DNA from 2 places in the Streptomyces sp. NBC_01716 genome. Region 2 is predicted to be linked to the other one. Evidence: riboswitches for the same ligand, from Rfam matches in the RefSeq annotation. Region 2 holds a riboswitch; the other holds the start of a gene.

Region 1 (7,572 bases), 5.0 Mb from region 2:
CAAGTACGGGTGGAGGGTTTCCCCCCGGTCAGGAGGGTCCGTCCATGGTTTGTACGAGGTGCGGGCACCGCAACACGCAGGACAGCCGTTTCTGTTCCAACTGTGGTGCGCCGCTGAGGGCGGGGGCCCCTGCGGAGCGCCCCTCGGAGACGACCTCCACCATCTCGATCTCGGGCCTTGAGGCGTACGAGGCGGAGGCAACCGGTCAGACGGCCGTTCCCTCGCTCTCGCCGGAGGCACAGGCCGCGGTGGACGCGCTGCCCATCGGCTCCGCGCTGCTGGTCGTACGTCGCGGTCCGAACTCGGGCAGCCGGTTCCTGCTGGACGGCGATCTGACGACGGCCGGAAGGCACCCGCAGAGCGACATCTTCCTCGACGACGTCACCGTGTCCCGGCGGCACGTCGAGTTCCGCAGGAGCCCGGAGGGCCACTTCACGGTCTCCGACGTCGGCAGTCTCAACGGCACGTACGTCAACCGGGAGCGGATCGACTCGGTCGCGGTGTCCAACGGGGACGAGGTCCAGATCGGCAAGTACCGGCTGGTCTTCTACGCGAGCCAGCGGGGCGTGTGACCCCTCAGGGAAGGTCCATGCTGCGACCACCGACGGGCGGTGCCGGCCACGGCACCGCCCCCACGGGTGAATCACTGGTCAGCATCGGCATGGTGCTGAACCAGCTCAGGGACGAGTTCCCCGAGGTGACCATCTCCAAGATCCGGTTCCTGGAGTCCGAGGGCCTCGTCGAGCCCAGGCGGACCCCCTCCGGGTATCGGAAGTTCAGCCCCGAGGACGTCGAGCGCCTCGCCCAGGTCCTGCGTATGCAGCGGGACCACTATCTGCCCCTGAAGGTCATCAGGGAGCATCTCGACGCCGTCGCGCGAGGTGAACGGCTTCCACTGCCCGTACAGGCCTCCCAGGGCCCTCAGCGGGAGCTCCTCGGCTCCACGTGGGACGCCGAGCCCGCGCCACCCACCGCCCCGAAGGTCGGCCGTGCCGAGCTGCTGGCGGCCACGGAGGCGGCCGAGAGCGAGCTGGACGAGTGGGAGGCGTACGGCCTCGTCGCCCCGATGGCGGACGGCGGGTACGACTCCGAGGCCGTGACCGTGGCGAAACTTGTCGCGGAGCTCGGAAGATTCGGTCTGGAACCACGACATCTTCGAGCCGTGAAAGCCGCCGCCGACCGTGAGGCGGGCCTCGTCGAGCAGGTCGTCGCGCCCCTGCGCCGACACCGTAATCCGCAGACCAGGGCCCATGCGGAGGCCGCCACGAGGGAGCTGGCGGCGCTCTCTGTACGGCTGCACGCGGCACTGGTACAGACGGCTCTCGGAGTCCGGCTTACCTGATCTTGGGGGAGTCCGACTACCCAAACCGACCGGGCACGTCCTAGGGTTGCTGTGTGAACGAGCTCGACGTCGTGGGTGTCCGGGTGGAAATGCCCTCCAACCAACCGATCGTGCTCCTGCGTGAAGTGGGAGGCGACCGGTACCTTCCCATCTGGATCGGGCCTGGGGAAGCTACCGCTATTGCCTTTGCCCAGCAGGGCATGGCACCGGCCCGACCACTGACTCATGACCTCTTCAAGGACGTGCTGGAGGCAGTGGGCCAGGAACTCACGCAGGTGCGCATCACCGACCTGCGCGAAGGAGTCTTCTACGCGGAGCTGGTCTTCGCGAGCGGTGTCGAGGTGAGCGCCAGGCCGTCCGACGCCATAGCGCTGGCCCTGCGCACCGGCACGCCCATCTTCGGCAGCGACGGGGTGCTGGACGACGCGGGCATCGCGATCCCCGACGAGCAGGAGGACGAGGTGGAGAAGTTCCGTGAATTCCTCGACCAGATCTCTCCGGAGGATTTCGGGACCAACAGCCAGTGAGCGCTGAACGGTCCAAGACCGTCATACCGGACTCCGTCCGCGCATTCGGCCAGCCTTTCCCGGTGACGGGGCACGGCAAACCACTCTCAGGGTGATTATCACTCGGCGTGCCCAGCGTGGCGATCGTTGACGCACCCGGGGGCACTGCCTACCGTCGACGGGGCAGGTCAAGGACGGAGGTCGGTGTGAGCAGCAGCGGCGACGGTACGGCTAACGACCCGTACCCGCTTCACGGCAGTACGTCCGACCCGACGACCGGCACGGTCGGCTACCGGGGACCGACAGCGTGCGCGGCGGCGGGCATCACCTACCGCCAGCTGGACTACTGGGCACGCACGGGGCTCGTCGAGCCGAGTGTGCGCCCCGCCAGGGGATCGGGCACCCAGCGGCTCTACAGCCTGCGCGACGTCGTCTTCCTGAAGATCGTCAAGCGCTTCCTGGACACGGGGGTCGCCCTCCAGAACATCCGGACGGCCGTCCAGCATCTACGCGGCCGTCAGGCGCGGGACCTGGAGCGCATGACGCTCATGAGCGACGGCGCGACGGTGTACGAGTGCTCGTCGCCGGACGAGGTCGTCGGCCTTCTCCAGGGCGGTCAGGGCATCTTCGGGATCGCCGTCGGGGTGGTGTGGCGGGATGTCGAAGCGGCGCTGTCGCAGCTGCACGGCGAGCGCGTCGACACCGGCGAGACCCTGATCGGGCACAACCCCGCCGACGAGCTCGCCCGCAGGCGCCGCGACCGGGCCGTCTGAGTCCCGGGGCCGTGCCGGCCCCGGGGCGATTGTCAGTGGGGTAGGGGAGCATCGGTGGGGTGAGACCCGCACCGACCATCCTGCATCTGGACATGGATGCCTTCTTCGCCGCCGCCGAGCAGGCGGCGAAGCCGAGTCTGCGCGGAAAACCGGTGGTCGTCGGAGGTCTCGGTCCGCGCGGGGTGGTCTCCACGGCGTCGTACGAGGCGAGGCGGTTCGGGATCCACTCGGCCATGCCGATGGCCCAGGCGAGACGGCTCGCGCCGAACGCGGCGTATCTGGTGCCGCGCTTCGCCCTCTACCGCACGGTCAGCGAGCAGGTCATGGAGCTGCTCGGCCGGCTGTCACCGCTGGTGGAGCCGCTGAGTCTGGACGAGGCGTTCGTCGATCTGGAGGCGGGCGGGTCGGCGTCCGACTCGCCGTCGGCGCGTGCGACGGGCGAGCGGCTGCGGCGGAACATCAGGGCGGTGACCGGTCTGACGGGCTCGGTCGGGCTCGCCGGGTCCAAGATGCTGGCGAAGATCGCCTCCGAGCAGGCCAAGCCCGACGGTCTGGTGCTCATCGAGCCGGGCACGGAGCGCGAGCTGCTGGGGCCGATGACCGTACGGACGCTGCCCGGGGTCGGGCCGGCCACCGGCGAGCATCTGCGCCGGGCCGGGATGCTGACCATCGCCGATCTGACGGAGGCCGGGGAGGACGAGCTCGTACGGCTCGTGGGGAAGGCGCACGGCACGTCGCTGTACCGGATGGCGTCCGGGCACGACGACCGGCCGGTGGTGGCCGAGCGTGAGACCAAGTCCGTGTCCGTCGAGGACACCTTCGACGTCGATCTGCACGACCGGGTGCGTGTCAGGACGGAGGTGGACCGGCTGGCGGAGCGGTGTGTGCGGCGGCTGCGGGAGTCCGGGCACTCGGGGCGGACGATCGTCCTCAAGGTGCGACGGTACGACTTCTCGACGCTCACCCGCTCCGAGACGCTCCGGGGGCCCACGGACGACCCGGTGGTGGTGCGTGAGGCGGCGGGGAGGCTGCTGGAGTCCCTGGACACCACCGGCGGGGTGCGGCTGCTGGGGGTGGGGGTGACGGGGCTGACCGACTACACGCAGGAGGACCTGTTCGCCCAGGCCGCGGCGGAGGCGGAGGCGGGGGCGGAGGTAGAGGCCGAGCCGGACGCGGGGACGGTGGCGGACGAGCCCGGCTCCGGGCCGCCGCTGCCGCTGCCGCCCGGGGCGGACGCGGACGTGATCGCGGAGGCCCTCACTGAGCGGCACTGGCCGGCGGGGCACGACGTGCGTCATGCCGAGTTCGGCGCCGGGTGGGTGCAGGGGAGTGGGGTGGGGCGGGTCACCGTACGGTTCGAGGAGCCCACGTCGGCCGTTCCCGGGCGGGTGCGGACGTTCCGTACGGACGATCCCGACCTGGAGCTCTCCGAACCGCTGCCCCTGGTCGCTCACCCGCCGGAGAAGCCTTAGCGCTGCGGCCGGTCCCGCTCCCGGTCGCCGGGGCGGGCGGCGGCGTCGCGGCCCGCCACCTGGCCGAAGTCGCGGTCGGCGGCCGGGCGTTCCGGTGCCGCGGGCTCCGGCAGGGCCAGTTCGTAATGGTGGTAGAGCTGGATCTCCTGGTCGGGGGAGAGATGGCGGCCGACCCCGAAGTCCGGGGCGTCCTTGATCAGGCCGCGCTCGTAGGGGACGTGCAGTGACTCGTCGCGGTAGGTGCTGGGGGCCAGGGGCACGAACGCGTCCCGGCTGAACAGCCCGGTCCGTACCGCCGCCCACTCCGGCACACCGGTGGCATCGTCCAGATACACCTCGTCGACGGTGCCGATCTTGTGCCCGTCGCGGTCGTACGCCTTGCGGCCGATCAGGCTGCGCGGATCGATGTCGGTCTGCACGGTCCCTCCAACTGGTCGCATATGCTCCCTCGCTCTACGAAAGGGCACATTCGGGGTATCGGCCACTCGAAGACCCTGGCGGGAACTCGCTGGTAGGCTGGCCAGTGGCTGTAGACCCCATGCGGGAGAGCCGTCCGGTGAGACTGCCGGAGGCGCCGAAGGAGCAAATCCTCCCCGGAAACTCTCAGGCCCCCGTACCGCATGGACGAGGTCACTCTGGAAAGCAGGGCAGGTGTCGGACGGCATCCGCTCTCACCGACGGTGAAAATCGGCCCGCTTCGCGGCGGTCCGGTGAAACTCTCAGGTTGATGTGACAGAGGGGGAGGCCGTCCGGGCACCTGTGTATCGGTGCCCCTCGCAGGTCGCGCCAGACCAGGAGGCCTCCCGTATGACATCTCATCGCACACCGCTCTCGCAGCTGGAGCGAGGAATCCCCTTCGAGCAGCGCCATGTCGGCCCCGACACCGCCGCGCAGGCCAAGATGCTCGCGCAGGTCGGTTACGGCTCGCTGGACGAGCTGACCGCCGCCGCGGTGCCCGACGTGATCAAGAGCGCCGAAGCCCTGCGGCTGCCCGCCGCGCGGACCGAGGCCGAGGTGCTCGCCGAGCTGCGGTCCCTCGCGGACCGCAATCAGGTCCTCGCGCCGATGATCGGTCTCGGCTACTACGGCACGTTCACGCCGCCGGTGATCCTCCGCAACGTGATGGAGAACCCGGCCTGGTACACCGCGTACACGCCGTACCAGCCCGAGATCTCCCAGGGCCGTCTGGAGGCGCTGCTCAACTTCCAGACCATGGTGGCCGATCTGACCGGCCTGCCGACCTCCGGTGCCTCCCTGCTGGACGAGGGCACGGCCGCCGCCGAGGCCATGGCGCTCGCCCGGCGCGTCGGCAAGGTGAAGGACGGCGTCTTCCTGGTCGACGCCGACGCCCTGCCGCAGACGGTCGCGGTGATCCGCACCCGGGCCGAACCCGCGGGCGTCGACGTCCTCGTCGCCGACCTGGCCGACGGCATTCCCGCCGAGGCCGCCGAGCGCGGGGTCTTCGGCGTGCTCGTGCAGTACCCGGGCGCCTCGGGCGCCGTACGGGACATCAAGCCCGTCATCGAGCAGGCGCACGAACTCGGCGCCGTCGTCACCGTCGCCGCCGACCTGCTGGCCCTCACGCTGCTCACCTCGCCCGGTGAACTCGGCGCGGACATCGCCGTCGGCACCACCCAGCGGTTCGGCGTCCCCATGGGCTTCGGCGGACCGCACGCCGGATACATGGCCGTACGCGAGAAGTTCGCCCGCAACCTGCCCGGACGGCTCGTCGGGGTCTCCGTGGACGCCGACGGGAACAAGGCGTACCGGCTGGCGCTCCAGACCCGCGAGCAGCACATCCGGCGCGAGAAGGCCACCAGCAACATCTGCACCGCGCAGGTGCTGCTCGCCGTGATGGCCGGGATGTACGCGGTCTACCACGGCCCCGACGGGCTGCGCGCCATCGCCGAACGCACCCACCGCTACGCGACAGTCCTCGCCGACGGTCTGCGCGCGGGCGGCGTCGAGATCGTGCACGAGGCGTACTTCGACACGCTGACCGTACGGGTCCCGGGCCGCGCCGCCGAGGTCGTGGCCGCCGCTCGTGAGGGTGGGGTCAACCTTCACCCCGTCGACGCCGACCATGTCTCGCTGGCCTGCGACGAGACGACCGGTCGCGCCCAACTCGCCGCCGTATGGGCCGCCTTCGGCGTCACCGGCGACATCGAGGCTCTGGACGCCGCGTCCGCCGACGCGCTGCCGGAGACCCTGCTGCGCACCGACGAGTACCTCACGCACCCGGTCTTCCACCAGCACCGCTCCGAGACCGCGATGCTGCGCTACCTGCGCAGGCTCGCCGACCGTGACTACGCGCTGGACCGCGGCATGATCCCCCTCGGCTCCTGCACCATGAAGCTCAACGCCACCACCGAGATGGAACCGGTGACCTGGCCGGAGTTCGCAGCGCTGCACCCCTTCGCGCCCGCCGAGCAGGCGCAGGGCTATCTCACGCTGATCCGTGAGCTGGAGGAGCGCCTGGCGGAGGTCACCGGCTACGACGCGGTGTCCCTCCAGCCCAACGCCGGCTCCCAGGGCGAACTCGCCGGGCTGCTGGCCGTACGGGCGTATCACCGCGCGAACGGCGACACCGGCCGCACCGTCTGCCTCATCCCGTCCTCCGCGCACGGCACGAACGCCGCGAGCGCGGTCATGGCCGGGATGAAGGTCGTCGTCGTGAAGACCCGCGATGACGGCGACGTCGACGTCGACGACCTGCACGCCAAGATCGAGCGGCACGGCGACGAACTGGCCGTCCTGATGGTCACCTACCCGTCCACGCACGGCGTGTTCGAGGAGCACATCAGCGACATCTGCGCGGCCGTGCACGACGCGGGCGGTCAGGTGTACGTCGACGGCGCGAACCTCAACGCGCTGGTGGGACTGGCGAAGCCGGGCCGGTTCGGCTCGGACGTGTCGCACCTGAACCTGCACAAGACCTTCTGCATCCCGCACGGCGGCGGCGGCCCCGGCGTCGGCCCGGTCGGCGTACGCGCCCACCTCGCCCCGTACCTGCCCAACCACCCGCTCCAGCCCGCCGCCGGTCCCGAGACGGGCGTCGGGCCGATCTCGGCGGCCCCCTGGGGCTCGGCGGGGATACTGCCGATCTCCTGGGCCTATGTCCGGCTGATGGGCGGTGAGGGCCTCAAGCGCGCCACGCAGGTCGCCGTACTGGCCGCGAACTACATCGCCAAGCGGCTTGAGCCGCACTTCCCGGTCCTCTACACGGGTCCGCACGGGCTGGTGGCGCACGAGTGCATCGTGGATCTGCGTCCGCTGTCGAAGTCGACCGGCGTCAGCGTCGACGACATCGCCAAGCGGCTCATCGACTACGGGTTCCACGCGCCCACGATGTCGTTCCCGGTGGCCGGCACGCTGATGATCGAGCCCACCGAGAGCGAGGACCTGGCCGAACTCGACCGGTTCTGCGAGACGATGATCGCGATCCGCGCCGAGATCGAGAAGGTCGCGTCGGGTCACTG
Region 2 (7,572 bases):
AGGAGCGTCGAGTAGACGAGGATCGGCGCCACGAGGTTCGGCAGCAGTTCCCGGAAGAGGATGAAGGGCCCTCTGGCCCCCAGACTCCGGGACGCGTCGACGAACTCACGCCTGCGCAGGCTCATGGTCTGCGCGCGCACGATCCGGCCCATGTAGGGCCAGTTGAAGAAGCCGATCACGAAGATCAGCACACCGATCCGCAGGGGCAGTCCGCTGAGTCCGAAGGCGCCGTCCTGGAGGGCGGCGGAGATCGAGATCGCGAAGAGCAGCAGCGGGAAGGCGAGGAAGGTGTCCATCAGCCGGCTGACGACGGCGTCGACCCAGCCCCCGTAGTAGCCGGCGATGACGCCGAGCAGGGTGCCGATGGCCACGGAGAGCAGGGTGGCTCCGGCGGCGACGAGGAGCGAGACCCAGGAGCCCTCGATGATGCGGGCGAGGAGGTCACGGCCGAGGCCGGGCTCCACACCGAGCGGGTGGTCCCAGCTCATGCCGCCCCAGGCGCCCTTGGGGGCCAGCAGCTCCGGGTCGACCAGGTCCTGGTTCAGGGCGTTGGGGTCGAGATCGAAGAGTGCCTGGATGGGCTTGGCCAGTACGGCGAGCAGAACCAGGAGTATGACAACGATGCCGCCGGCCACGGCGGCCTTGTCGCGCTTGAAGCGCGTCCAGGCTATTCGACCGAGCGAACGCCCTTCTATCTGGCTCTGCTTGGCGCCCGTGAGCACTGCCTCCGGCTGCACTTCGGCAGCCGACTTGGTGGTCTCGATCGGTGCGGTCACAACGTCTTCGACCCCTCCTGGCCGGCGGTCGCCGGCCCGTACCCGCCGTTGTAACGGCCTGTCTCGCATCAGTTGGCGCACACATCGGTGCTGGTGTCGCGGAAGCGTCCCGTGAAGGGCTTCCCGTGGAGCGATGCTGGGCTGCTCGCACAAGGGACCGACAGTCCCCGCTGCCGGGAGTCTTCATGGCCGTAGTGATCACCCGCCAGTGTTCAAGTGGAATGTTTGCTCAAACGTGATGGAGTCAGACACCTACCGTTATCCGGACGTTGTGATCGCCTCAGCGGAACGACGGCCCGTTTTCGGTGGGTTTCGCTACGGCTCGCGACGTCCGTAGTCCGTACGGTACGCCTGTCGTACCGGACGGTACGGCGCGGGGCGCGGGGTTACGGCCGGCCGTGGCGGGGCAGCAGGCGCGCGGTCAGTAGGCGCGCGGCGCGGCGGGCGGGTATCCGTAGCCGGGCGCCGCCTGGGGCGCCCCGTGGGCCTCCCGGTCGTAGAACGGCCGGGAGTTGGCCCGCAGCCACATCGTGACCGGGTCGTACTCGTCGGACATCGCGACGGTGGAGACCGGCAGCCCCTCGGGGACCGCGCCGATGGACTGCTGCATCATCGCGCGCACGGCGTCGACGGACGCCGGGCTCGTGTCGTACAGATCCAGACCGATGGTGAGATACGGGGCGCCGAGCGCCGGGTGGACCCAGGCGCGGCGCAACGACCGTACGGCGGGGGTGCGGTGGGCGTTCTGCGTGAGCAGCGCGTAGAACTGCGGGATCTCGACGGCCGGTTCGGAGAGCCGCAGCGGGCCCGCGGGCATCCGGTCGAGGCCGGTGGCGATCCGGCGCAGGTCGAGCCACGGGATGCCGACGCCGCCGCCGGGGGCGTGCGGGTTGAGCCAGATCCCCCAGCGTTCGGGGTAGAGGGCGCGGGCGATGTCGCGGCCGGTGACGACCTCGTGCGCGCGGTTCCAGCCACTGACGGAGAGCTCCTGGGCGGAGGTGACGCAGGGCGCGTAGCCGAGGCCGTCGACCTCCATGTTCCCGTACTGGGCGTCGGGCGAGCCCGCACGGCCGTGCCAGAGCAGCATCCACACCTGACCGGCCGAGCCGTCCGCGAGCGCCTGGAGCAGCGCCTCGTAGGCGTCGTAGCGTCCTGGCGTCACCTGGCGCAGCATGTGCTCGACCTGCCCGGCCGCCGCGGTGCCTGACGCGCTCACTCTGGGTCCCGCCCCTCGTCGATCCACCATTTGGACCGGCCTCCCCCGCATCGGGCCCGTGCCGGCCAGGCCATCAAACCAGCTTAGGGCCTGTCGTTTGGATCAGGCCGGATCAGGGAGCGGGGTCTGGTGCGTGCGATCGCAAGGCGGAGGAGGGAGACATGGCGGAGCCATGGCGACCGACGACAACGGAGGGGGCACCTCCCGTGCCCCCCCTCGGGGGCTACGGGGGAGAGCGTGCGTGCCAGACCCCGCTCCCTGATCCGGCCTGATCCGAACGACAGGCCCTGACCCTGTGGGTCATGGCCGGATCCGGCGCAGGGCGCGCGGCGTGTTATGCGGGCGGGGCGGCCGTGCGCTGGTAGAAGGGGCGCACCCGCTCCACCATCCACGTACCGACCGGATCCTGGGTGGCGTCCAGCAGTACGAGATTGACGGGCCAGGCGACCTGGGTCCGGCCGAGGGCCCTGCCGAGCGCGTCCATGGGCGCGTTGCGTTCGGCGGCCTCCCAGGAGGAGAGCTGGACGCCGACGAAGAGCACCGGGGGCTCGCCCTCGATGCTCGCCAGCCCCCGGCGGGCGCTGACGACGACGCCGGACGCCTCGAACTCCTCGGCGGCGGCCGTCAGGAAGTCGACGGGGTCCTCCTGCCAGTCGGGCTCGAAGAGCCGCACCCGGCCGCCGCTCGCGGGCCCGTCCAGCGGCGTACGGCCCACCCGGCACAGCTCGGCGACGGCGAGCGGCGGCAGCGGCGCGCCGACCATGCCGCCGGGGTTCACGGCTATGCCGAGCTGCGGCGGCAGGCCGCGGGCGAACTCACGGGCCGGGGCGACCGTGAAGGGCATATGGGCCCCGACGCACTGGAGGAACTGCTGCTCGGAGCTGAAGACGGGGACGTACGGCGCGCCCTCGATCTCCAGCGTGGGCAGATCGAGTCCGGGGCTGTCGGGTCCGCCGCCGTTGGGCAGCGGCACCCAGAGTTGGCTGCGGCCGAGTACCTCGACCAGCCGTCCGCCCGCCGACGCGTTCCCGAGCGACGCGGCGAGCACCTCTTCCAACTCGTTGCCCGGCCATGCTGTGTTCACTGACTCTCCCGTATCGCCCCGTACGCCTTCCCCACCCCCGCGTACCCCGGAAAACCCTAACCCCGCACCGGTCGCCGAACGCCCCGCTCACGCTCCCCGGAAGTCGATCCCCACCAGCGCGCCCGCCGCGTCGCGGTCCAGCAGGACCGCCGACACGCAGCCCGCCGGGAGGCGGCCCGACTCCGCCTCCTTGACCAGGCGGGACACCGCCCGGCGATGGCGGGCGAAGGCGTACCCCGACACACCGCGGCCACGTTCGCGCTGGCCCGCGCGGGCGGTCTTCGGCGTGACGTCCAGCAGGACGAGATGGAGCCTTCTGCCGCGCCGCCGCGCCTCGCGGGCCAGCCAGCGCCGTACCCACGCCTGGGTGCCGCAGTCGTGCACCACGACGCTCTCGCCGGAGCGCAGTGCCCGCCGCAGCCCCGTGTAGTGCGCGAGGCGCACCAGCGGCCGGTAGACCGCGTACGGCAGCCGCGCGGGCAGCCGGCGGGCCCAGCGGTCGCGGGTGTCCTGCGAGTCGATCCCCCGGCCCGCCGCGGCCCGGCCGATCAGCGTGGACTTCCCGCTGCCCGGCAGCCCGGAGACGACGACCACGTCGCCGCCGCCGAACGTCAGGCGCCGGGGCCCCCGGCTTCTCCCCTCGCGCAGGTCCCGGACGACCGGTGGGACCGCCGCCAAGGTCCGGCGGGGGACCGCTGCCGGCTGGGCGGGCACCCCCGCGGTCGTCGCGTACGCGCCTGCACGGGACCGCTGCAACGTCATCGCCCTCCCCCTGTCGGGTCCATCGCCCTGGCCGATGTTCCCTGCCCTTGAAGTGTAAAGAATGGGTAATACGGCACAAGCGTTTTGCTGTTCACGGCCCTGTCGGCTCCGCCCTTCCGGCCGACCGGACGCCCGCGTACGCCCCCCGCCGCCCTCCCGCGCCGGCGACCGCGGGGCGGGAGGGCGGCGCGTGCGATGATGTGCGCGCCAACTCCATAACGGCCGTTCGAATCCGCGCGGGAGAGTCCTGGTCACCATGGGTGCCGGGCGCCGAAGGAGCAAGTTCCTCCCTTGAATCTCTCAGGCCCAGTACCGCGCGGACGAGGCAGATCTGAAAAGTGAATCGCCGTCAGGCGCTTCCACCCACGGTGCAAGTCGCGACCTTTCGTGTGCGTACGTATGAACGTGTACGTGCGGTCGTGATGAACCTCTCAGGTTCCGATGACAGATGGGGAGGATTGTCCTCTCTGTCATGCCCTGGGAGCCACACCTATGAGCAATACGTCTCACACGCCCGCCCCCGAAGCGGCTGGTCCGGACGGCCCGCGCCACACCGCGCTCGACGCCGTCCACCGCGCGCTGGGCGCCACCATGACCGACTTCGCGGGCTGGGACATGCCGCTGCGGTACGCCAGTGAGCGGGAGGAACATCTCGCCGTCCGTACGAAGGCCGGGCTCTTCGACCTCTCCCACATGGGTGAGATCACCGTCAGCGGCCCGCGGGCGGCCCAGGCCCTCGACTACGCGCTGGTCGGCAACATCGGTTCGCTCGCCGTGGGCCGCGCCCGCTACACCATGATCTGCCAGGAGGACGGCGGCATCCTGGACGACCTGATCGTGTACCGCCTCGACACGCACGGGTCACCCGAATTCATGGTCGTCGCGAACGCCTCCAACGCGCGGGTGGTGCTCGACGAGCTGACGGGCCGTGCCGCGGACTTCGACGCCGAGGTGCGGGACGACCGCGACGCGTACGCGCTCCTCGCCGTCCAGGGCCCCGAGTCGCCCGGCATCCTCGCCTCGCTCACCGACGCCGATCTCGCCGGGCTCAAGTACTACGCCGGGCTGCCCGGCACCGTCGCCGGCGTGCCCGCGCTGATCGCCCGTACCGGCTACACGGGTGAGGACGGCTTCGAACTGTTCGTGGCGCCCCGGCACGCGGAAGGGCTGTGGCAGGCGCTGACCGCCGCGGGCGCGTCCGCCGGACTCGTACCGGCCGGGCTCTCGTGCCGCGACACCCTCCGTATGGAGGCCGGGATGCCGCTGTACGGGCAGGAGCTGACCACCGGTCTCACGCCCTTCGACGCGGGCCTGGGCAGGGTGGTCAAGTTCGAGAAGGAGGGTTACTTCGTGGGGCGCCCGGCGCTGGAGGCCGCCGCCGAGCGTGCCGGGAACGCGCCGCCGCGCAAGCTGGTCGGGCTCGTCGCCGAGGGCCGCCGGGTGCCGCGCGCCGGATACCCGGTCGTGGCCGGCGGCGAGGTCGTCGGTCATGTCACCTCGGGCGCGCCGTCGCCGACGCTGGGCCGGCCGATCGCGATGGCCTATGTGGACGCGTCGCACGCCGCGGCGGGCACGGCGGGCGTCGGGGTCGACATCCGGGGCTCGGTCGAGCCGTACGAGGTCGTCGCGCTGCCCTTCTACAAACGACAGAAGTAGCGCCCGGCACCCGTGAGGTGCCGCGCCGGTATCTCACTCCGCAAGACACGTGTTCACCACCACTCCCCCGCGTACAGGAGAATTCACGCCATGAGCAACCCCCAGCAGCTGCGCTACAGCAAGGAGCACGAGTGGCTGTCGACCGCCGATGACGGCGTCTCGACGGTCGGCATCACGGAGTTCGCGGCGAACGCCCTCGGCGACGTCGTGTTCGCCCAGCTCCCCGCGGTCGGTGACACGGTGACCGCGGGCGAGACCTGCGGTGAGCTGGAGTCGACCAAGTCGGTCAGCGACCTGTACTCCCCCGTGACGGGTGAGGTCACCGAGGCGAACCAGGACGTCGTGGACGACCCCTCGCTGGTGAACTCCGCACCCTTCGAGGGCGGCTGGCTGTTCAAGGTACGCGTCGCGGAAGAGCCGAAGGACCTGCTCTCCGCCGACGAGTACACCGAATTCTCCGGCAACTGAGACCCCAGGGACTGTGATGTCTTCGAAGTCGCTCCTCAACTCCTCACTCCACGAGCTCGACCCGGATGTCGCCGCCGCCGTCGACTCCGAACTCCACCGCCAGCAGTCGACGCTCGAAATGATCGCGTCGGAGAACTTCGCGCCGGTCGCCGTCATGGAGGCCCAGGGCTCCGTCCTGACCAACAAGTACGCCGAGGGCTACCCGGGCCGCCGCTACTACGGCGGCTGTGAGTACGTCGACGTGGTCGAGAACATCGCGATCGACCGGGTGAAGGCGCTCTTCGGCGCCGAGCACGCCAACGTGCAGCCGCACTCCGGCGCGCAGGCGAACGCCGCGGCGATGTTCGCGCTGCTGAAGCCCGGCGACACGATCATGGGGCTGAATCTGGCCCACGGCGGCCACCTCACCCACGGCATGAAGATCAACTTCTCCGGCAAGCTCTACAACGTGGTCGCCTACCACGTCGACGAGGAGAGCGGCCAGGTCGACATGGCCGAGGTCGAGCGCCTGGCGAAGGAGTCGCGCCCCAAGCTCATCGTGGCCGGCTGGTCGGCGTATCCGCGGCAGCTCGACTTCGCCGCGTTCCGCCGGATCGCCGACGAGGTCGGCGCGTACCTGATGGTCGACATGGCGCACTTCGCCGGTCTGGTCGCCGCCGGGCTGCACCCGAACCCGGTGCCGCACGCGCACGTCGTCACCACGACCACGCACAAGACCCTGGGCGGCCCGCGCGGCGGCGTGATCCTCTCCACCCAGGAGCTGGCCAAGAAGATCAACTCCGCGGTCTTCCCCGGTCAGCAGGGCGGCCCGCTGGAGCATGTCATCGCGGCGAAGGCGGTCTCGTTCAAGATCGCGGCGTCCGAGGAGTTCAAGGAGCGCCAGCAGCTGACGCTGGACGGCGCGCGCATCCTCGCCGAGCGGCTGGTCCAGGACGACGTCACCAAGGCCGGCGTCTCTGTCCTTTCGGGCGGAACGGATGTGCATCTGGTCCTGGTCGACCTGCGGAACTCGGAGCTGGACGGCCGGCAGGCGGAGGACCGGCTGCACGAGATCGGCATCACGGTCAACCGCAACGCCGTCCCGAACGACCCGCGCCCGCCGATGGTCACCTCCGGCCTGCGGATCGGCACCCCGGCGCTCGCCACCCGCGGCTTCACGGCCGAGGACTTCACCGAGGTCGCGGACGTCATCGCGGCGGCCCTGAAGCCGGAGTTCGACCGCGAGGCCCTGGCCGCGCGCGTGACGGCGCTGGCGACGAAGCACCCGCTGTACCCCGGCCTGTAGTCCCACCGGGTCCCACGGCCGAGGTCGCACCCGCGACCAGGGCGTGTCCGAGGGCCCACGGCCGCGCCGCGCGCACCCGACCGGCGCGCGCGGCGCGCCGTACCGTTGCACCTGTAGTTACGTTTTCTGCACCACCCCGGCAGACGACGGCGTCTACCAGCCCGCAAGGAGTACCACCGTGGCCATCTCGGTCTTCGACCTGTTCTCGATCGGCATCGGCCCGTCCAGCTCCCATACGGTCGGCCCCATGCGCGCGGCCGGTCTCTTCGCGCGGCGGCTGAAGAACGAGGGCCTGATCGCCCACACCGCCTCGGTACGGGCCGAG

The links. A riboswitch is a leader RNA that binds a small molecule or an ion and turns the genes downstream of it on or off. The one in region 2 is predicted to bind glycine.
Region 1: it holds a riboswitch for glycine, as region 2 does, so the genes downstream of both, gcvP (aminomethyl-transferring glycine dehydrogenase) here and gcvT (glycine cleavage system aminomethyltransferase GcvT) in region 2, are expected to answer to the same signal.

Annotation. Positions count from the first base shown of each region.
Region 1 is NZ_CP109181.1:7,503,624-7,511,195, forward strand. It holds gene OIE74_RS33490 (FHA domain-containing protein) at 1-572, shown strand, start outside; gene ftsR (transcriptional regulator FtsR) at 590-1,342, shown strand; gene OIE74_RS33500 (bifunctional nuclease family protein) at 1,396-1,869, shown strand; gene OIE74_RS33505 (MerR family transcriptional regulator) at 2,055-2,621, shown strand; gene OIE74_RS33510 (DNA polymerase IV) at 2,681-4,093, shown strand; gene OIE74_RS33515 (PRC-barrel domain-containing protein) at 4,090-4,512, opposite strand; glycine riboswitch at 4,625-4,722, shown strand; gene gcvP (aminomethyl-transferring glycine dehydrogenase) at 4,901-7,572, shown strand, end outside.
Region 2 is NZ_CP109181.1:2,531,746-2,539,317, forward strand. It holds gene OIE74_RS10775 (ABC transporter permease) at 1-776, opposite strand, end outside; gene OIE74_RS10780 (enhanced serine sensitivity protein SseB C-terminal domain-containing protein) at 1,198-1,992, opposite strand; gene OIE74_RS10785 (enhanced serine sensitivity protein SseB) at 2,327-3,076, opposite strand; gene OIE74_RS10790 (AAA family ATPase) at 3,164-3,838, opposite strand; glycine riboswitch at 4,066-4,163, shown strand; gene gcvT (glycine cleavage system aminomethyltransferase GcvT) at 4,331-5,494, shown strand; gene gcvH (glycine cleavage system protein GcvH) at 5,585-5,962, shown strand; gene glyA (serine hydroxymethyltransferase) at 5,979-7,247, shown strand; gene OIE74_RS10810 (L-serine ammonia-lyase) at 7,426-7,572, shown strand, end outside.